4 regions of the Nocardia sp. CA-145437 genome follow, and region 1 is predicted to be linked to each of the others. Evidence: riboswitches for the same ligand, from Rfam matches in the RefSeq annotation. Region 1 holds a riboswitch; each other region holds the start of a gene.
The links. Region 1 has a riboswitch for S-adenosylmethionine ahead of ACQPYY_RS31845 (ABC transporter substrate-binding protein). Riboswitches for the same ligand answer to the same signal wherever they lie in the genome.
Positions count from the first base shown of each region.

Region 2: linked by a shared signal. The riboswitch ahead of ACQPYY_RS01930 (aminotransferase class V-fold PLP-dependent enzyme) and the one ahead of ACQPYY_RS31845 (ABC transporter substrate-binding protein) in region 1 are both predicted to bind S-adenosylmethionine.
Region 3: linked by a shared signal. The riboswitch ahead of ACQPYY_RS05000 (bifunctional o-acetylhomoserine/o-acetylserine sulfhydrylase) and the one ahead of ACQPYY_RS31845 (ABC transporter substrate-binding protein) in region 1 are both predicted to bind S-adenosylmethionine.
Region 4: linked by a shared signal. The riboswitch ahead of ACQPYY_RS11990 (AfsA-related hotdog domain-containing protein) and the one ahead of ACQPYY_RS31845 (ABC transporter substrate-binding protein) in region 1 are both predicted to bind S-adenosylmethionine.

Region 1 is NZ_CP191204.1:6,875,113-6,880,300, forward strand. Features, by position in the region: gene ACQPYY_RS31835 (ABC transporter ATP-binding protein) at 1-10, opposite strand, end outside; gene ACQPYY_RS31840 (ABC transporter permease) at 3-1,874, opposite strand; gene ACQPYY_RS31845 (ABC transporter substrate-binding protein) at 1,875-3,038, opposite strand; SAM riboswitch class IV at 3,108-3,225, opposite strand; gene ACQPYY_RS31850 (HAD family hydrolase) at 3,379-4,014, opposite strand; gene ACQPYY_RS31855 (GNAT family N-acetyltransferase) at 4,173-5,000, shown strand; gene ACQPYY_RS31860 (MarR family winged helix-turn-helix transcriptional regulator) at 5,166-5,188, opposite strand, start outside.
Region 2 is NZ_CP191204.1:420,126-425,313, reverse strand. Features, by position in the region: gene ACQPYY_RS01955 (2-oxo-4-hydroxy-4-carboxy-5-ureidoimidazoline decarboxylase) at 31-348, shown strand; gene ACQPYY_RS01950 (YbaK/EbsC family protein) at 390-863, shown strand; gene ACQPYY_RS01945 (flavin reductase family protein) at 1,013-1,477, shown strand; gene ACQPYY_RS01940 (LysE family translocator) at 1,480-2,112, opposite strand; gene ACQPYY_RS01935 (heme oxygenase (biliverdin-producing)) at 2,346-3,017, opposite strand; SAM riboswitch class IV at 3,242-3,355, shown strand; gene ACQPYY_RS01930 (aminotransferase class V-fold PLP-dependent enzyme) at 3,412-4,725, shown strand; gene ACQPYY_RS01925 (hypothetical protein) at 4,740-4,928, opposite strand; gene ACQPYY_RS01920 (DUF2752 domain-containing protein) at 4,948-5,188, opposite strand, start outside.
Region 3 is NZ_CP191204.1:1,146,740-1,151,927, forward strand. Features, by position in the region: gene ACQPYY_RS04980 (tRNA (cytidine(34)-2'-O)-methyltransferase) at 1-154, opposite strand, end outside; gene ACQPYY_RS04985 (DUF3017 domain-containing protein) at 265-510, shown strand; gene ACQPYY_RS04990 (hypothetical protein) at 626-787, opposite strand; gene metX (homoserine O-acetyltransferase MetX) at 1,024-2,187, opposite strand; gene ACQPYY_RS05000 (bifunctional o-acetylhomoserine/o-acetylserine sulfhydrylase) at 2,184-3,533, opposite strand; SAM riboswitch class IV at 3,630-3,741, opposite strand; gene ACQPYY_RS05005 (TetR/AcrR family transcriptional regulator) at 3,775-4,512, opposite strand; gene ACQPYY_RS05010 (MFS transporter) at 4,648-5,188, shown strand, end outside.
Region 4 is NZ_CP191204.1:2,635,335-2,640,522, reverse strand. Features, by position in the region: gene ACQPYY_RS12010 (hypothetical protein) at 1-18, opposite strand, end outside; gene ACQPYY_RS12005 (DoxX family protein) at 163-588, shown strand; gene ACQPYY_RS12000 (hypothetical protein) at 595-1,440, opposite strand; gene ACQPYY_RS11995 (HAD family hydrolase) at 1,434-2,153, opposite strand; gene ACQPYY_RS11990 (AfsA-related hotdog domain-containing protein) at 2,150-2,938, opposite strand; SAM riboswitch class IV at 2,952-3,061, opposite strand; gene ACQPYY_RS11985 (MFS transporter) at 3,100-4,323, opposite strand; gene ACQPYY_RS11980 (hypothetical protein) at 4,466-5,032, opposite strand.

The DNA of each region.
Region 1 (5,188 bases):
AGTCAGGCACCGACCGGGCTGGGCTTGTTGCCAGAGCTCTGTTCGTTTCCGACGACACGATCCCTCCTCACCAGAATTCCCTGCGGCCGGAACCGCACCACCAGCAGCAACACCAAGCCGTACAACACGATTCGCCACGACGGCGCGAGCCGCAGCACCTCCGGCACCCCGATCAGCACCGCCGCGCCCAGCACCGCGCCGTACGGCGACGCCGTGCCGCCCAGCACCAGGATGGTCACCACCAGCAGCGACATCGGCAGGTTGAACACGGTCGGATCGATGTAGGAGTACTGGTGCGCGAGCAGCGCACCGCCGATGCCGGAGAAGAACGCCGCCACCGCGAAGGCCAGCGCCTTGTAATCGCGCACCGGCACACCCGCCGAGCGCGCCGCCACCTCGTCGGCCCCGATGGCCCGGATGGCCGTGCCGAGGCGGGACCGCTGCACGCCGACGATGACCGCCACCACGACGGCCAGCACTGCCAGCTCCAGCCGGAAAATCTGGGTGTGCGTGGTGAATTCGTAGCCGAACAGGCTGGGCGCGGGGATCCCGAAGATGCCGTAACTGCCGCGGGTCACCGGCTCCCAATTGCGAATGATCGCCACCGTCACGATGCCGATGCCCAGCGTCGCGATGGCCACATAGTGACCGCCCAGCCGCCACAGCGGCGCGGCCAGCACCGAGGACGCCACCGCGGCGACGATCCCCGCGGCCACGATGGCCGGCAGGAAGGCCCAGCCGTGCGACACCGTCAGCACCGCCGAGGTGTACGCGCCGATGGCGATCGGCCCCGCCTGCCCGATGGCCAGCTGCCCGGCCGACCCGGCCACCAGCGTCATCGAGACCGCGATGATGGCGTAGGCCAGGATCTGGGTGCCCACCGAGATGCCGTAGTCGTCCGCGACGAGCGGAATCGCCACGCCCGCAACGGCGAACGCGATCAGCGCATGCCACCAGCGCACCCGCGGTTCCCGGCCGGAGCCGAGGAACGTGCCGGTCATCGGCTCGGATTCGATGGCGGGCGGGCGGGCCAGCAGGCCGCCCGGCCGCAGCACCAGGAAGATCACCAGCAGGCCGAAGGTGATCAGATCCCGATAGCCGTCACCGAACCAGTAGATGCCGAACGCCTCCACCAGGCCGAGCACGAAACCGCCGACGACCGCGCCTGGAATCGAGCCCAGCCCACCGATGGTGGCGGCCACGAACCCGGTCATGCCGACGATGCCGCCGCTGGTCGGTGAGATGTTCGAGTTGTAGAGGCCGACGAAGATGCCCGCCAGGCCACCCAGCCCGGAGGCGATGGCGAAGGCCAGCGACTGCACCCGGCCGACCCCGATGCCCATCTGCGCGGCGGCGTCCGGATCCTGCGCGGTGGCGCGAATGGCCAGGCCGTGGCGGCTGAACCGTAGGAACCCCCACAGCCCCGCCATCACGATGAGAGTGCTGGCGAACATGACCACGTCCGAGGTGCCGAACCGCACCCCGCCCACCTGAAAATTATTGGTGGACAGCACCTGCGGGAACGGCCGGGTGTCCGGACCGAACACCAGGGCGACCACGTTCTCGATGATCAGCCCCACCGCCACCGTCGCCAGCAGCGCGGCGATGGCCGGGGCGCGGCGCAGCGGCCGCACCGCCAGCACATCGATGGCGACGCCGACCAGCGCCGTCACCGCCACCACCACGACCAGCGCCGCCCACCACGGCACCCCGTGCTGGGCGATCAGCCACCAGCCCAGCACCGAACCGAACGCGAAGATCGCGCCGTGCGCGAAGTTGATGACATTGCTGACCCCGAAGATCAGGGTGATGCCCACGGCGATGAGGGCGTACGCATTGCCGTGGACCAAGCCCGCGATGAGCGTGTCGAACATCTACTTCTTGCTTCCGACCGGCACGAATTTGCCGTTCTGCAGCACCAGTTCGATCGGCTTCACACCGCTCGGGCGGCGGGTCTGCTGATCGAAGGCGAAGGTGCCCAGACCGATGCCGTCGAAGTCCTTGACCTCACGCAGGCCCTTCAGCACGCCCTCGCGGGTCGCCCCGCCGGCCTTGGCGGCCTTCACCAGCACGTTGAGGGCGTCGTAGGCGTAGACATTGAAGTCGCCCGGGTCGGTGTTGAACTTGGCCTTGAACTTGGTGACGAAGCTCTGGATCTTCGGGCTCGGATCCGACGGGGTGAACACGCCGTTCACGATGTCGCCCTCGGCCGCGCTGCCCGCCAGATCGATGAACTGCGGCGTGTTCTGGCCACCGAAGAACTGTCCGGTGAACCCGACGTCACGCAGCTGCTTGACCACCAGTGCGCCGTCCGGCCCGTAACCCAGGTGTACGAAGGCGTCCGGGTTGGCGTCGCGGCCCTTGATCAGCACCGGCCGGAAGTCCTGCGAGTCCGGCAGAATCGGCGAGGAATAGGCGATCTCGATGCCCTTCTCCTTGGCGAACTGCTCGAAGAACTTGAAAGCCTGCTTACCCCAGTCGGTTTCGAGATACACCACCGATACCTTCTTGGCCTTGGACTTCACCCATTCGGCATTGCGCTCCTGGAACACGTCCAAGGTGATCGACGGGCTCCACGAATAGTCGCCGCCCTTGGTGAAATCCACCGAGGAGTTGGTGAATCCGTACTGCACCAGTTTGCCGCGGTTGTACACCGGCGAGGCGGCGATGGAGGCGGGCGAGGAGAAGTCGCCCAGCTCGGCGATGATCGACTGGTCGCCGACGAACTTGGTTGCGATCGGCACCGTCTGTTTCGGATCCGACTGCGAATCCTCCCACTTCAGCGCGACCTTCTTGCCGTCGATCCCGCCCGCGGCGTTGATCTCGTCCAGCGCCAGGTCGAACCCCTGCTGCCAGAGCCGGCCGTACTCGGCCGAGCCGCCCGTCTTCGGGCCGGACACTCCGAAATACACTGTGTCCGAACCACTTCCGGGCGCGTCGCGGCCGCCGCAGGCCGTCGCCGATCCCACGACCAGAGCCGCCGCACCGACACCCACCGCGACCCGGAGAACACGCGACCGGGACCAGATCCTGCTCATTGCTACCTCTACATTCGCGCACCGGCACGCGGCCGGGCATGGGGACACGACCGCGACGCGAAGGGCGCGGTCTGGCGCTTGCGATGCCCGGCGGACATCACCTGGTCGTCACCCGGGGCACCCCACCGCCCACGCGAGGGTTGCCGATCAGCGAGCCGGGGCTCGAAAAACGCTGATACTCGTGACCGTGTCCAGAAAGGTAGCCGTGACAACCGGCGGCCGACACCGTTCGAATCACCCTGATGCCAAACGCCACCCGGCCCCACCGCCGGGAATTCCCCTGTAGCCCCCGCGAATTACCCCGGCGGCCGCATCGCCCCGCTGATGCGGCCACCAACCCCTACGTCAGATGCGCGGTCAGCCAGGCCGGGAACTCGGTCAGGTCCCGCAGCACCACGTCCGCGCCGGCCGCCGACAACTCCTCGGCCGCATACGGTCCGGTGGTCACCGCCACCGAGGTCGCGTCCGCCACCTTGGCCGCGCGCACATCACCGAGATGGTCGCCCACATAGATCGAGGCGCCGCGCTGGAGCAGCACCTCCCCCTTCTCCTCCGCCCACGCGCCGCCGACCAGTTCGTCGACCGCCAGCCCCAGATGGTCCAGATGCAGCTGCGCGTGCGGGCCGTTCTTGGCGGTGATCACCAGCACCCGGCCCCCGGCCTCGTGCACCGCCGCCAGCGCGTCCACCACGCCCGGCAGATGGTCCGACGCGTGCACCGCCAGCTCCGGATACATCTCCCGGTACATGGCCACCACGCCCGGCACCTCGTGCTCCGGGAACCATTGCGCCGCCTCGTGCGCCAGCGGCGGACCCAGCCGCGACACCACCAGCTCCGAATCGATAACCACCCCGGTCCTGGCGGCTACCGCGTCCCACACCGCGGCGATCCCCGGCCGCGAATCGATCAGCGTCATATCCAGGTCGAACCCGACCACCAGACCACCGGCGGAACCGCTCGAATCATCAACAGCCACGCTCCGACCCTACGGCCCGCCCGTCCCCGCCCCGCGCCTCGACCGCCACGATGTGACCCCGGCAACCGCCCACCGCGGCGGGCGGCACCGCGAAAATCAGCGGCGCGGCCACCGATCCGCGACCTAGGCTCGACCCCATGCCGAGCGATGAGGGAACGCTGTTCTGCGGGAGCGAGCTGGCCGCCCGCGTCGAGCGGGTGGAGACCGAGCTGATCGCCAAGGGCAGCGCGGCCGCCGCGGCCCGGCTCGAACCGGACACCGGCTTCGTGATCCCCCTCGCGGGCGGGGTCGCGTCCTTCGCCGAGGACGGGTCACCGCTGAACAAGATCGCCGGACTCGGCTTCGCGGGGATTCCCGACGAGGCCGAACTCGACGAGATCGAGCGGCTGTTCGCGGCCCGCGAGACGCCCGTGCAGGCCGAGGTCTCCCAACTCGGCGACCCCGGCATCGGAGAACTGCTCACCGGCCGCGGGTACCGGCTGGTGTCGTTCGAGAACGTGCTCGGCCGCGAACTGGGCGCGCCCCGGACGGCGGACGTCGCGCCGGGCGTCGAGGTGATGCCCAGCGGCGAAGACGAATTCGACATCTGGCTCACCGTGGTCGCGGACGGCTTCGCCCACCCCGACACCCAGGGCGTCGCCTCGCACGAGGAATTCCCCGCCGAGATCATCGCCAACGCCATGCGCGACCTGACCGGCGCGGCGGGTGTCCAGAGGTATCTCGCCCGGCGTGACGGCCGCGTGGCGGGCGGCGCCAGCCTGCGTATGTCCGACGGCATCGCCCAACTCACCGGCGCGGCAACCCATCCCGCGCATCGGCGGCACGGCGTGCAATCGTCGCTGCTGTCGGCCCGCCTCGCCGAGGCAGCCGCCGCCGGCTGCGACATGGCGGTGGTCACCACCCAGCCCGGCTCCAAATCTCAGCAGAACGTCCAGCGCCAAGGCTTCGCGCTGCTCTACACCCGGGCCATCCTGGTCAAGGGCTGACCGCCCGAGTACAGCCGTATCGCTGGCTCGCGCGGATGGCTTCCGCGCGCGGCGAAGGATCGCCGAACTCGTGCTCGAGGTCCTCCAGCACCGCGTCAGCACTCCGCGGTTCTTTGCCCCGCTACCGAGATCTGCCGTGGTGGGCGCCATCCGAGAGCGGCGGCGTCAGTTCGGGAGCCGGTGCGCGG
Region 2 (5,188 bases), 960 kb from region 1:
CAAACTGCTCCTCCTGTGTGTGAGGTCACGATGATGCATCACGGAATCGGCCTCGACCGCTTCAACGCCCTCCCCCGCCGCCGCGCGATTCATGCCCTGTACGAATGCTGCTGCAATGTCACCTGGGCGCAGAAGATCGCCGACGGCCGCCCCTACCCGGGCCACGCCGCCCTGCAGACCGCGGCTGCGGCGGAACTGCGCGCCATGTCCGCCGTCGATCTGGAACGGGTCTTCGATTCCTGTGCGCACCAGCCGGTTTCGGAGCGCACCGTCGACGAGCTCACCCCGATCGTGTCCGCCCGCCTGACCACGATGCTGGGCCCCGAGGAGGGCTACCCCGACTACTGATCCCCCCGCACATCCACCGCAATCGCTCTACCCTGGTTGCCATGCGCAGGTCCCTGCCACCGGTCGCGTCGAAGGTTTCCGACACCTTGATCGCGCGCGGCCATCACGGGGTGATCATCACCCAGCCCACACCCACCCCCACCGCGCGCGATGCGGCCGACGCGGTCGGCGTCACCGTCGGGGCCATCACCAAATCCCTGGTGTTCCTGCTCGACGACGACCCCGTCCTGCTGCTCGTCTCCGGCGCGCACCAGGTGCATCTGGCGCGCACCGGGCAACGTCTGGAGGGCACGCTCAGCCGGGCGCCCGCGGCCATGGTCCAGGAGGTGACCGGGCAGCGCCTCGGCGGCGTCGCCCCGCTCGGGCACCCCACCAACCTGCCCACCTTCGTCGACAACGCGCTGGCCCAGTACCGGGAGCTGTGGGCGGCGGGCGGGCATCCGAACACCCTGTTCCGCACGACCTTCGGCGAGCTGGTCCGGATCACCGCGGGCCTGGCCATCGACGTGGACTGACCGCCGTCGACGGGGTTTTCCAACAGCGTGGAATACCTGGGCCCGCGACCACGTAGGTTCTTGACGTGACCGATTCTCCGACGCCCGGCGCCGAGCTACACGTGCCCGACGACCTGAGCGGCATCACCGCGCAGCAGTTCCGTGCCGCCATGCGGCACTATCCGGCGGGCGTCACCATCGTCACGCTGAACTCCGCGCAGGGTCCGGTCGGTTTCACCGCGACCTCGTTCGCCTCGCTCTCGGCGCAGCCGCCGCTCATCTCGTTCAATATCGCCGAAACCTCGTCCAGCATCGAGGCCATGCTCGGGGCCGAATCGGTGGTGGTGCACTTCCTGGGCGAGCATCAGAAGCATCTGGCGCAGCGGTTCAGCCGCTCCGCCGAGGAGCGCTTCACCGACAAGTCCTTGTGGGCCACGCTCGGCTCCGGCGAACCCGTCCTGCACGGCACCCCGATCTGGGTGCGCGCGACCGTGCACCAGCTGATCCCGATCGGCGATCACACGCTGGTGATCGGACTGGTCACGCAGGTGCACGACAACACCGAGAGCTCGCCCGCGGCCGGCCCGCTGGTGTACTACAACGGCGCCTATCACCGCGCCGAGATCGCCGACTGACCTCAGGCCGCCGAGGCCGCGGTGCCGATGCCCAGCGCCGCCAGGATCGCCGCGCTCGCCTGTTCCAGCCGGGCCCGGATCCGCGGCCGCCGCAACAGCGTGACCGCGCGGGCGGCGGCCACCGCGAGCAGGATCATCTCGATCGCCGCGATGCTGGATTCGATGGCGCCGAGGGTGAGCGTGTTCAGGAAAGTGACCTCGTTCAGGAACTGCGGCAGCACCGCGAGGTAGAACAACCCCACCTTCGGGTTGAAAACACAGGACAGCAATCCGGCAGCGAACGCCGAGCGCATCGACGCGGGCATGCCCTGCGTCACCGCGGCCTGGGGCTCGGCCTCCGCGTTCCGCGCCCGCCGTTGCTCGACCAGCGCCCGAATCCCCAGGTACAGCAGGTAGATTCCGCCGATCACCTTCAGCGTGCGATACGCGGTGGCCGACTGTTCCAGCAGCGCCGCCACCCCGGCCGCCACCACCGTCGCCCAGACGATCCCGCCGAACGCCGAGCCCACCGCCGCCGCGATCCCGGGTCGCGGTCCGGCCATCGAGAATCGCAGCACCAGAAAGGTATCGGGGCCCGGCGTGAGCGCCAGCAGCACGCACAACCCCGCGAAACTCAACAGCAGCGGAAGACTCATGCCCTCCATGGCAACCCAGGACAGCGCCGGGACGCAAGCCCGATAACCATGAAGTCCGCCACCGCTGACATGCCCCCGACGAGCATGTCAGTGGCCGCTCGGGCCACACCCCGGGTAACCCGACGCAACCAACTGATCTCGTGCGATGCGGGTAACTCACCGGGTGCGTCCACCGTTGTCCCGAGGCCGAACCGCTGGCACGGCTGCCAACTCCGACGGCTCTCGGCCGCCCGCTACATACGCGGAGAGGTGGAGTACTCCGCACCGAGTTCACGGAACAGGTCGGTGTTCATCGTGAACGCCAGTCGCGCCTCGTCGAGCACGCGATCGACCTCGGGACCTTCGAGGGGAAGCTGGTCCAGGGCCTCGCGGTACTCGCGCTTGAACGCGGCCGGATTGGTGATCTCGTCGAAGACGTAGAAGCGCACGCCGTCGCCCTTCTTGGGCAGGTCCCACAGCTTCTCGGCGGTGCCGCGGATGACCTGGCCGCCGGAGAGATCGCCCAGGTAGCGGGTGTAGTGGTGGACGACGTAGCCGGCCGGCCACTCCTGCGCGCACTCCTCGATGCGGGCGGCGTAGGCAGCGGTCGAGGGCAGCGGCTGCAGCTCGTCGCGCCAGTTCGCGCCGCCGAGGTGGGCCAGATCGGTCTCGAGCGCGGCCAGGCGCGCCAGTTCCGGCTTCACGAACGGGCCCGCGACGGAGTCGGAAGCCAGTGTGGTGGAGTGCTTTTCGAGAGCCTCGTAGACGAACCAGAGCTGCCCGGTGTAGCGAAGGAAGGCGTCGACGCCGAGCTGACCGGTGAGCATGTCACGCATGAACGTGGAGTGCTCGGCCTCGTTGTGCTGCTGCTCGGTCGCGGTGCGAATGAGCGTCGAGAACGGGGCGGCGGTGTCCGTGTCCAACATGGTCGGGCTCCTCGTGGTCAACTCCGGGGGCACCACACTTTGGCTACCCTAACTTCCTCATCGACCCTACGCCCCAGCAACGATCGCGCGATTCGAACTTTGCGGCTCACCCACTCCAACTTTCGGATGATTTTTCCGCCCTGCCGGTGCCGTTGGTCACACCGCGTCACCACCGCCGCCGGGGGTTGACAAGCCCGCGAAGCGTCTGCCAGTCTCTGCAATCAGGTCATGAGTACCAGCGCTAAGCCCCGGCTAGCTGGTCGGCAACCCTCCACCGCGGCGGGGTGCTCCGGGTGACGACCGGGCCGTCGCCCGACCGGGCACGGCAAGCGCGGACTCACGATCGATTCCTGTCTTCCGATCGCGTGGTCCCCTGAATCCGATGGGATTTGTGATGACCGCTTTCGCCGACCAGACCTGTGCTCCCCTCGCCACCGTGTCCGGCTGTGACCTCCGGGTTCCGCTGGTCCAGGGCGGGACCACCGGCTACGCCAACTTCGACTACGCCGCCAGCGCCCCCGCGTTGCGGCAGGTCACCGACCGGGTCGCCGATCTGCTGCCGTTCTACGCCAGCGTGCACCGCGGCGCCGGGTACGCCTCCCGCGTCTCCACCGACTGCTACGAGTCGGCCCGCGGCTCGGTCGCCCGCTTCCTCAACGCCGCCGACGACCAGGTCGTGGTGTTCACCCGCAACACCACCGACTCGCTGAATCTGCTGGCCGCGTGCGTGCCCGGTGACACCGTGGTGCTGGATGTCGAACACCACGCCAACTTCCTGCCCTGGACCCGGCACGGCCGCCGCGTGGTGCCGGTCGCCGACACCATCGAGGAGACCATTCAGCGGCTGGTCGCGGAACTGTGCTCGAAACCCGCTGCGCTGCTGGCGGTTACCGGCGCCTCCAATGTGACCGGCGAACTGCTGCCGCTGGAACGGCTGGCCTGGATCGCGCACCAGTGCGGCACCCGAATCCTGGTCGACGCCGCCCAGCTGGCCCCGCACCGACGGATCGACCTGCGCACCACCGGCATCGACTACCTGGCCTTCTCCGGGCACAAGGCGTACGCGCCGTTCGGCGCGGGCGTCCTGGTCGGCCGCCGGGACTGGCTCGACGCCGCGGAGCCATACCTGGCTGGCGGCGGCGCGGTGCGTTCGGTCGCCGCCGACCGCGTGGAGTGGGCGCCCGCGCCGCAGCGCCACGAGGCCGGTTCCCCGAACGTGCTCGGGGTGGCCGCCCTGGCCGCCGCCTGCGACGCGCTCGCCGAGCTGGACGAGACCACCGTCGTCGAGCACGAGCAGTACCTCACCCACCGGCTGCGCTACGGGCTGAAAACCGTTCCGGGCGTGAACTTCCTGCGGGTGTGGCGCGACAGCACCGACGCCGTCGGCATCGTCGCCTTCACGGTCGACGGATTCGAGCCCGGCCAGGTGGCCGCGTATCTCTCCGCCGAGCACGGGATCGGGGTGCGCGACGGACGGTTCTGCGCGCACCCGCTGCTGTCGCGGCTCGGGGTGGACGCCGCGCTGCGCGCCAGCATCGGACTCGGCACCACCGCCGCCGACGTGGACCGCCTCATCGACGCGATCGCCACCCTGGTCGAGCATGGTCCGAGCTGGGATTACGCCCGCACCGACGGCCACTGGAACCCGGTCCCGGAAACCCGGCCCTTCAGCGGTTCGGCGGACGGCGGAGCGCCCTGCGGATTCTGAATCGCGGGAGCGGGTCAGGGCACCATGTAGCGAGCCGCGAGCTCCTCGACGAACGGGTCGTCCTCGCTGACGGCTTCGAGCCGGTCCAGATCGTTCTGGACCGATACCTGCCGGGTGTCCTGCCGCTCCGGATCGGGCGGTCCGTCCTCGTCGAGCTGGCGGATCAGCTTGTTCCGCACCCGTTCCTTCAGCGATTCGCTCATATCAAGAGCATCCTCCGCCTCAGACGGGCGCGATCCAGGTACCCCATGGCGTGTTCCGGACGACCGTGAACACGACGAGGAAGGCCACCGCGATCCACAGCGCCGACCTGGGCAGGATCCGCGGTAGTCGCGGCGGCGTCGCCCGGCCCCGCCAGGCGCGCACCAGCCAGGTGCCCCACCAGGCGAGGAAGCCGAGCGTCAGCGGCAGCAGCAGCACATTGCTGTGGATGGCGTCGAGGAACCGGCCATCGGTCAGATTG
Region 3 (5,188 bases), 1.7 Mb from region 1:
GGTAGTCCAACCCGGCCCGGCGTAGCTTCGGCTCGGATAGGTCGAAGCCGAGCGGTTCGATCAGGTGCAGTGCGCAGCCGGTGCCGGCGGCCAGTCGAATGGCGTTGCCGGTATTGGGCGGGATGCGGGGTTCGAAGAACACGAGATGGAACACGGGATCCAGCATTGCAGAGCGGCGGTTAAGCTCGTGCGGTGAGTCCAGCCCATGCCGCACCCCAGAGTCGCAGCAGTCGTGCGGGGGAGTTCGCCCGCGAGAATCTGCCCATGCTGCTGGTGGGCGCGGTGCTGGTGGTGGCCGTGGTCTTCCTGGCCTGGGATCGCTGGCGGCGCGGAACGTTCTTCTTCGGCGGCGCGACGCTGCTCGCCGCGGCGCTGCGGCTGGCACTGCCCACTGATCGGGTGGGTCTGCTCGCGGTGCGCAGCAAGGGTTTCGATGTCGTCTGGCTGACGGTGCTGGGTGTCGCGATCATCGTGCTGGCGGCGACCATCAGCAGTCTCGGCGTCACGTAGCCGGAGCCGTGGGGCCTCGCGGGTCGCGGGGCCGGGGCCGCGACCGGAGTCGCGGCGCTGGAAAGATGAGCGAGTTGTTCTGCCGCCGGGGTGAACCGGCGGCGCTGGGGGATAGCTAGACCGAGGTTATGCGGCGGCCGAGTTCGCGCCGCAGCACTTCCTGGTCCGGGAGTCTGTGCAGGACACGGAGTATGGCCGGGCGGAGTTCACGCTGCTCGTCCTCGGAGAGCAGATCGACGAGATCGCGGAGATCCATGTCATCGAATGCGGCGGTCATGGCGAATACATTACGGCTGATATGCCCGCTGCACACGTATTCCGGAACACCGGTTACGGAGGCGTCATGCGCGCGAAACCGAAAGCGCTTCAGGACAATTCACTGGAAACAGGCACGATACGTCGCGTAACGCGCCGTCGGCTGTGGCAGCGGCCGGGCAGCGGACATACGGCATTCGGGCAGCGGCGACACCGGCACAGTGGCAGCGGTGGCGCCGCCGTTCGGGCAGCGCTGGTTCAGTGACCCGACACGCGCTGGGCGCGGGCCAGTTCCATGGTCTCCAGCATGAGTTTGCCGACCGCCTCGGTCTCGGTCAGGAACCCGTCGTGCCCGTCCTTGGAGTGGATGACCTCGAGCCCCTTGGAACCGGGCAGCAGATCGGCCAGCTCCTGCTGGGTGCGCAGCGGGTAGAGCCGGTCCGAGTCCACCCCGCCGATCACGCACGGCACCGGCGTCGAGGCCAGCGCCGCCGCGACGCCGCCGCGGCCGCGACCCACGTCGTAGCGGTTCATGGCCTCGGTGAGCAGCACGTAGGTGGCCGGATCGAAACGCGCGATCAGCTTGTCCGCCTGGTACTCCAGGTAGCTCTGCACCGCGTAGCGGCCGCCCGCGCGCGGATCCTCGTCGCCCTGGCCGTGGTTCTCGAAACGATGGTCGAGCTCGCCCTCGGTGCGGTAGGTCAGGTGCGCGATGCGGCGGGCGATGCCCATGCCGGTCATGGGCGCGCGCCCGGTGCCGTGGTAGTCGCCGCCCTGCCAGTCCGGATCGGCCTTGATGGCGGCGATCTGGGTGGTCTGGGTGCCGATCTGGTCGGCGGTGGCGCGCGCGCCGACCGCCAGCACCAGGGCCGCGCCGACCCGTTCGGGCCGGCCGATCATCCACTCCAGCACCCGCATCCCGCCCATGGAGCCGCCGATCACGGCGGCCAGGCGGTCGATGCCGAGCAGGTCGAACAGCTTGGCCTCGGCGGTCACCTGGTCGCGGATGGACAGCGCGGGGAACCGTGTGCCCCACGGCTTCCCGTCCGGGGCCAGCGAGGACGGGCCGGTGCTGCCCTTGCAGCCGCCGAGCACGTTGGTGGCGATGACGCACCATTCGCGGGTGTCCACGGGCGCGCCGGGGCCGACGATGCCGTCCCACCAGCCGGCCTGGTTGTGGTGCACGTCGGCGGGGCCGACCACGTGCGAGTCGCCGGTCAGCGCGTGCTCCACGAGCACCACGTTGTCCGCGTTCGCCGATAGTTCGCCCCACCGCTGGACGGCCAGCGTGGCGTCGGGGATCACGGCCCCGCCCTCGAGTTCCACGTCGCCGATGGCGATGCTCCCGAGCGTCCCGTCGGGCGGCGGCAGCAACAGCTCCGCCGCGTGCCGGGACGTTCGCGATTCGATGTTCACGGTCAACTTGCCGCCGCCGTCAGTCCGGCGCGCAGATCCGCCAGGATGTCGCCGATGCCCTCGATGCCCACGGCCAACCGCACCAGACCAGGCGTGACACCGGAAGCCAGCTGCTCGGCGGGGGTCAGCTGGGAATGCGTGGTGGATGCCGGGTGGATGACGAGCGAGCGCACATCCCCGATGTTAGCGACATGGCTATGGAGCACCAGCGCCTCCACGAACTTCTTGCCCGCGTCGACGCCGCCGGCCAGCTCGAAGGACACGATGGCGCCCACGCCCTTCGGTGCCAGCTGTTTGCCCCGCTCGAACCAGGGCGAGGCGGGAAGTCCGGCGTAGTAGACCTTCTCGACGCCGGGCTGCCCGGCGAGGAACTCGGCCACCGCCTGCGCGTTGGCCACATGCCGCTCGATGCGCAGGCTCAGCGTCTCGAGGCCCTGCGCGATGAGGAACGCGTTGAACGGCGACACCGCCGCGCCCAGGTCGCGCAGCAGCTGCACGCGGGCCTTGAGCGCGAAGGCCGGAGCGCCGAGGTCGGCGAAGACCGCGCCGTGGTAGCTCGGGTCGGGGGTGGTGAAGCCGGGGAAGCGGGATTCGCCCGCCTCGTTCTTCACCGTCCAGTCGAAGGAGCCGCCGTCGACGATCACGCCCGCGACCGCGGAACCGTGCCCGCCCAGGTACTTGGTGGCCGAGTGCACCACGATGTCCGCGCCCAGCCGCAGCGGCTGGATCAGGTACGGGGTGGCGACGGTGTTGTCCACGATGAGCGGCACCCCGGCGGCGTGCGCGACCTCGGCGATGCCCGGAATGTCGAGGACCGAGCTGCTCGGGTTGGCGACGGTCTCGCCGTAGAACGCCTTGGTGTTGGGGCGCACCGCCGCGCGCCACTGCTCGAGGTCGTCCGGGTCCTCGACGAAGCTGACCTGGATGCCCAGCTTGGGCAGCGAGTAGTGCAGCAGGTTGTAGGTGCCGCCGTACAGGTGCGGGCTGGCCACGATGTGGTCCCCGGCCTCGGCGAGATTCAGGATCGCGTAGGTCTCCGCGGCCTGCCCGGAGGCCAGCAGCAGTGCGGCCACACCGCCCTCGAGGGCGGCGATGCGCTGTTCCACCGCGTCCTGGGTGGGGTTCATGATGCGGGTGTAGATATTGCCCGGCTCGGCGAGTCCGAACAGCGCGGCGGCGTGGTCGGTGTCGCGGAACGCGTAGGACGTGGTCTGGTAGATGGGCAGGGCGCGGGCTCCGGTGGCGGAATCGGGAGCCTGGCCGGCGTGAATCTGCTTGGTCTCGAAGGACCAGTTGGCCGGATCCAGGGTGCCGTCAGCGGGGACGGCCGCGGGCGCGGTCGAGTCACTCATGTGTTCTGCTCCAAAAACAAGGTCGCCGAATGGCGGAAGTTTGACGTTATCGAGAAGCGAATGGGCTTCGACAACAACACATTTCGGTAGACCTCCTAGTTGCGCTTGCGTTCGGCCCTCGAACGCCCGGTCTGCACCCGGAGCACCCCACCGCAGCTGGAGGGTTGCCGATCAGCAAGCCGGGGCCTTAACGCTGATGCTCTTGACCTAATGCGGGATTCTAGCGGCCGTCCGGCCCGATCTACGCAGTGGGGTTTGTCGCATTTTCGGTGGTATTTCCCCCGTTTACGGGGGGAAATACCGTTGTCGCACCGCAACAGGCCCGCCGGAATTCGCCGAATGCCGCCTGGACGCTGTCGGCGAGCATGCGGGCGGTGGTGACGGTGGTGCAGTCCGGGAGCTCGTCGCTGTCGTCGAACTCGCATTCCATGCCGACCCGCACGATGCCGTGCCAGGTGGTGGCGATGAGCCGCACGGTGAGGTGGTCCTCGGGCAGGCGCAGGCGTTCGGCGAGCACCTCGGACACGGCCCGGGTCTTGGTGTCGGCCGATTCCATGCTGAGCGCGCGGACGGCGACGCTGTCGCGGGTGATGCGCTGCATCTGCTGGAACCAGCGGAAGGGCACGGGCGTGTCGGAGTCGATGATCTGGTCCACGACCGCCAGGAACGCGCCGAGCAGCGCCTCCATCTCGTCGCCGGTGACGGGCTGGGCGCGCAGCTGATCGGCGAGGGCCTGTCCCCAGCCTTCGATGGGGGCGATGACGATCGCCTCCTTGCTCTCGAAGTACCGGTTCACGGTGCGCGGGGAGACGTCGGCGGCGTCGGCGATCTGCTCGACGGTGGTGGCGTCGAAGCCCTGTTCGTCGCACAACCGCAGGGCGACGTCGATGATCCGGGTCCGGGTCTGCTGCTTCTTGCGCTCACGCAGGCCGGGGCGGTGACGCGAGATCACACCGATGTGACTTGACAACTCCGACATCCCTCCATCGTAGGTCCTTGATGTGTTTTCCTGTCCCAGTATGACAACTGTCGCGCTGCGACATTTTTCCCTTGACGCCAATTGTCGGTTGGGGTCACTATGGTGAAGCTGCCTTCGAATCCAGAGGAGAGGCTCATGACCGTAGCGACGGACGCTCTCGGTACAGACGAAAAAGCAAGTCCCGCACAAGATTCCAGGCGTTGGTGGGCGCTGGGCGTGATCGCCATGGCGCAGCTGATGGTGGTCCTGGACGCCACGATCGTCACCATCGCCATGCCGTTCGCGCAGCAGGATCTGCACATCAGCGACGGTGACAAGCAGTGGATCTTCACCGCGTACACCCTGATCTTCGGCGGTCTGCTGCTGCTCGGCGGCCGCCTCGCCGACTACCTGGGCCGCCGCCGGATCCTCATGGTCGGCCTGATCGGCTTCGCCGCGGCCTCCGCGCTCGCCGGTCTCGCGCAGAACCAGGCCGAACTCTTCGCGGGCCGCGCGCTGCAGGGCGCGTTCGGCGCGCTGCTGGCCCCGGCCGCGCTGTCGCTGGTGTCGGTGACCTTCACCGAGGCCAAGGAACGGGCTCGGGCCTTCGGCGTGTTCGCCGGCGTGTCGGCGGCGGGCGCCGCGCTCGGACTGATCGCCGGTGGCGCGCTCGTCGAGTACGCGAACTGGCGCTGGT
Region 4 (5,188 bases), 3.2 Mb from region 1:
CCCTTTGTGCGCCTTCATAACATCCCCTGCTCGACCCGGACGGCAGCCTAATTGTGCGCTATCCCTTGGTGATCGGCCACTCGCCGACGACGACACACCGCCCGGAAACGCGGATCCCCGCCGCCCTCCGAGCAATACATACCAACCGGTTATGCTGCACCAATGACAGCAGATCTGTCGCACTCTCCAGCGACAATCCACCCCGTCGGCACCAATGGAATTCGGGGGCGCGCCCTCGCGCTCGCCGGCCTGCTGCTGGGTGTGGGCACCCTGCACTTCCTCATGCCCAAACCGTTCGACACCCTGATCCCGCCCCAGCTGCCGGGCGAACCCCGCGCCTACACCCACGTTTCGGGCGCGGCCGAGCTGACCGTGGGCGCCCTGCTCGCGATCCCGCGCACCCGCGGCCTGGGCGCGCGGCTCGCCGCCCTGCTCTTCGTCGCCGTCTTCCCCGGCAACCTGTACATGGCCTACGACTGGCTGAGCAGCGACCGCGCCCTGCCGTTGAAAGCCGGTGCCCTGCTCCGCCTCCCACTGCAGATTCCGCTGGTGCTCACCGCGCGACGGGTGTACCGCGCCGCGCGGTAACCGGCCTCAGTCGGTGGTCTGGAACTCGTCGAAGGACGGGTCCGGCAGTTTGAGCTGGGCGTGGATATCACCGCCCAGCCCGAAATGCCCTATCGCGCCGCCGTAGTTCTGCTGGTAGCTCTGCCAGAGCACGACCACGCTGATGATGCGGTTCGCGCCCGGCAGCGCCGGATCCGGGAACGGGTTGGGCAGCACCGCACGATAGCTCGCCGTGCCGTGCTCGTCGGTGACGAACACATTGGGCACGCCCAGCGGCCCGGGCCGGGTGGGCGCGTCCGGGTCCAAGTCCTTGGCCCGCAAGGACATCACCGTGTACAGCGAATCCGGAATGAGCCCGGTGAACTCGAACCGGAACTCCGCCTGCCGCGCATCGTCCAGGTCCACGGTCACGTCCAGGGTGCCGCGTGCCCGCAGCCAGTCCCCCAGGGTCACCGGGCCGGTCAGCCTGCGTCCGTCCTCGGGCCGGAAATCCGGGATGGGCGTCTCGTGGAACGGGTAGCTCGGCCGCGTCACGCTCGCGGCCTCGGGGAGCTGATCGGGAGCGAAAACCACCGGATAGTTGTTGGCGGGCAGCGGGAGCGGCAGCGTGTGCAGGACCCCCGCCGCGTCCTCCGCCGACAACTCGTCGGGCAGTTCCCGCACGATCGTGTAGGCCGCCAGCCCACCGAAAGCGGGCACGGGGGTGCCGGCCGCGACGATGGCCCGCCCCCAGCGTCGGGTGACGGTGCCGCCGGGCCCCGGGACGGTCAGGTATCCCACGACGATGAAATCGCCGTCCGCGTCGAGCACTTCGCTCGGCGGGTAGAGCGGCCCCTGCGTGGTCGGGGTCAGTTCATAACGCTTGGTCACCATACGGAGAGCACCTCCTGGTCGGAGAGAAGGCGGCCGGGGTCGTCGACGGACGCGCCGACCCGGTCGGACAGGTGGATCCAGCCGGTGCCGTGGACGGCGAGCACCGCGTCGTCACCGCGATAGCCGGGGTGCGCGACGGCCCGCAGGAACGGCAGGTCGCTGGCGTGATCGCCGTAGCCGTAACTGTTCTCCCGCGCGATCGCGTGTTCGCGCAGGAACTCGGTGACGGCCGCGGCCTTGGCCTCGCCGATCATGGGCCGCCACACCTCGCCGGTGAGCACGCCGTGCTCGTCGGCGACGGGCACGGTGGTGATGACGTGGTCGGCCCCGACCGCCGTCGCCACCGGTGCGACGGCCGCGCCGAACGAGCCCGACAGCAGCACCGTGGCGTGCCCGGAATCGCGGTGTGCGCGCAGCCTTTCCACCGCATCGGTGTAGTAGACGGTGTCGCTCGCGGCGAATTCCGCGAACCAGCGCCGCCCGGCCGCGTCCAGCGCCGCGGCCTCGACTCCGCGATAGGCCCGGTAGTAGTGCCGATTCACCTCCTCCCGCGGTGTGCCCGCGGCGGCCCGTTGCTGGATCTCCCCGGTCAGGCGCGCGTATTCGCCGCCGTCGTCGCCGTTCTCGGCCAGCCAGAACCGCAGGAACGCGAACATGCTCTTGACGGTGATCAGGGTTTCGTCGACGTCGAAGAACGCCGCGCCCGCGCTCATGCCACCTCGTCGAGGTAGGCCGCGATCGCCTTGGCCGCCTTGTGCCGTTCGATCTGCGAGATGCGCTCGCTGGGCAGTGCGGCGTAGCCGATGCGGGTGGTGGCGACGGCGCGGCCGAGCTGGCGCACCTCCACCTCGATGCTGAATTCCAGCTTCCCCGGATCGTCGATGGACACCGGGGTCAGCGTGGCGTGCAGGGTGGCCGGCAGCGGGAACAGGAAGGACTTGAACTCCAATTCGATGCTGTTCCAGACGATGTAGAAGTGCTGTTCGGGCCAGCGGCGGCCGTACTCCAGTTCGAACGCGCCGAGGAACAGCTGGCGCACGGCCTCCACGATCACGATCCCCTGCACGTGCTCGCCGGTCTGATGGTCGAGCAGTAGTTCGTTGTCGCCGTGGATCCGCAGATCCGCCCGGAACGCGGTCTCCGATTCCCGGACCAGCTCGGCCAGCAGCACATTCGAGTGCTGATACTTGTGCACCTGGTGGCGCGGGGCCGGTTCGGCGACCGCCCCGGCCACCCGCAAACCCGCCGGGGCGTGCACGATCGCCACGTGCTCGACGTAGTCGAGATCGTGGCGGGTGACCCCCTGCCCGAGCCGCACGGTCAGCGGCACCTCCGCCGTCCGCCAGCGACCCGCGCGCAGCGCGGCCACCAGACCGGACACGGTGAAGGCGCGATCATCCGCGGCGATCCCGCGGAACCGATCGGCCACCAGCAGCACCTCGCCGACGGCCACCTCCGCCACGGTCGCGGACGCTGAATCGAGCTGAGCTACAGACATTTTCCCTCCGAGAACAAGACGCTTATGGCGACGCTCGCCGCCATCCGGTCGTCACCCGGAGCACCCCACCGCCCGGAGGGTTGCCGCCCAGCGAGCCGGGGCTTCGCGCTGGAACTCATGACCGTGAGCGAAACAGTATGGGGGGCAGATACTTTCGAGAATCATTTCAACCACGCCGATCGAAACCCGGCCGCGGCGGCCAGAACGGCGCCTGAAGCCGAGAGCGCCGCGACCGCCAGGGCCACCGCCGAATAGCCGTGCCGGGCCACGAGATTGGCCAGTTGCGGGCCCGCGCTCGCGCCGACGAACAGGGCGAAGGTGTACAGCGCGGTGGCCGCGCCGCGGGCCGCACCCGCGCGGACCGTGATCGTCTGGACGGCGGCGGGGGCGGCCACCGCGATGGCGGCGACGAACACGAACAACCACACCGCCACCCAGAGCCCGCCGAGCGGCACCGCGGTCACGGCCACGGCGAGCGCGGCGGTCCCCAGCGCGGCGACCAGCCGGGTGGCCGGGGCGATGCCGCCGAGCCGCCCGGCGAGCAGCGGAATCGCCACCATGGCGGGAATCGCGCTGGCCCGCAGGGCGAGCAGCGCGCCGTTGCCGGAGCCCACACCCTCGGGCGGGGCGAGCTGGATGCCGGTGTAGACGCCCACGAAGGAGCCCAGGATCGCCAGGCAGCTCAGATACAGCAGGGCGAGGCGGGATTGCCGGAGCAGATCCACGAACGGCGCGAACACCGACCGCGACGGCGCCACAGCGGTTCCCGCATCACCGTCGGCCGTCAGGGGATCCGCCGACCGGATCGGCGGTTGCAGCACCACCCGCAGCACCACGGCCGAAACCGCGAACGCGATCGCCCCGGCCACGAAGATCGCGTGCCAGCCCAGCGCGTTCCCGATGAGCTGCGCCAGCACCTGCGCGACCACCCCCGCCCCGAGGAACGAACTCGTCAGGCAGGTGAGCGCGAAGATCCTGCGCTCCGGCGCGATCCGCTCCGACAGATAGGCGAACGCCGCGGGGGCGAAGAACGACGCCGTGAGCCCCTGCAGGATTCGCGCCGACAGCCCGGTCACCAGCCCCGGCGCGGCCGCCACCAGCAGGGTGCTGACCACGGTGGCCGTCAGCCCGCCGACGATGACCGGCCGCCACCCCCACCGGTCCGACAGCGGTCCGGTCACCAGGAAGCCCGCCCCGTAGGCCAGCCCGAAGGCCGTGGTCATCCAGGTGGCCGCGGATGTGGACGTATCCCAGTCCGCCGCCAGCCGATTCAGCACCGGCAGCACCACGTACAACTGCCCGACCACGAGGATCCCGACCGCGCACACCGCCCCCACGGTGCGCCCGACCGGCGCCCACACCTCGGTTTCCGCGGGCGCGCTCATGACCGCACGACCCGGACGCGGGCAGGAAGAAGCAGCGAGGTGGTCATCGAATTCCTTTCGTGGACAACGGAGTCCACGTCTATCAATCCGAGACCACCGGGCACGACGGTTACGTGCGCGCTGATCCGAAGCCGCCGGCGGCTCAGGCCAGGACGAAACTCAACTGCGGTACGAAGTTGCCGCCCAGGCGGAACCACGTGTAGCCGAGCCACACGCCGGGGGTGACCTGGCGGATCTCGTCGTACACGTTCGGGGTCGGAGACGGGGCGTAGTCGAGGATCCAGGCGGGCCCGCCGTCGACGACGGACGGCCCGGCATAGACCGTGGCGGGCCAGGCTTCCAGACCTGCGGGGGTCAGGCGGTTCTGCACGTATCCGCCGGTGGGACCGGTGTAGAAGTCCTTGCCGATCCAGACCAGCGGTGTCCAGGACTGCCTCTGGAGGGGTGCGGCGACCCAGCCGTCCTTCGCGCCGACCGGGACGTCGCCGCGCGGGGCGTCCCGATAGATCGCGTCCAGCTGCTCGGGCGCACATGCGAACCGGAGCGAGTCCACAGTTGCTGATGTGTTGTCGGAGTTCAGAGCACAGCCGCTTCCATAGTCCGCGTCGGCGTGTGCGAACACCGGGACAATCAGCGCCAGCACCCCGAATCCGACCGGGGCGAGACTTCTTATGAGGACATTTCGGAAGATCTCACGGTATGCGCTCATGGTTGTCTCCACCGGAATGGTTCCCAACCCAGCGATTATCTTAGTTCGCCACAAAATAGCCGGTCAGTGCCGTCGCCGAACCGAGATCAGATCGACGCGTGCTTAACAGGAAATTGACAGGTTTCCGCTGGAAATGTCTCGAGCTTCGTGTCGATG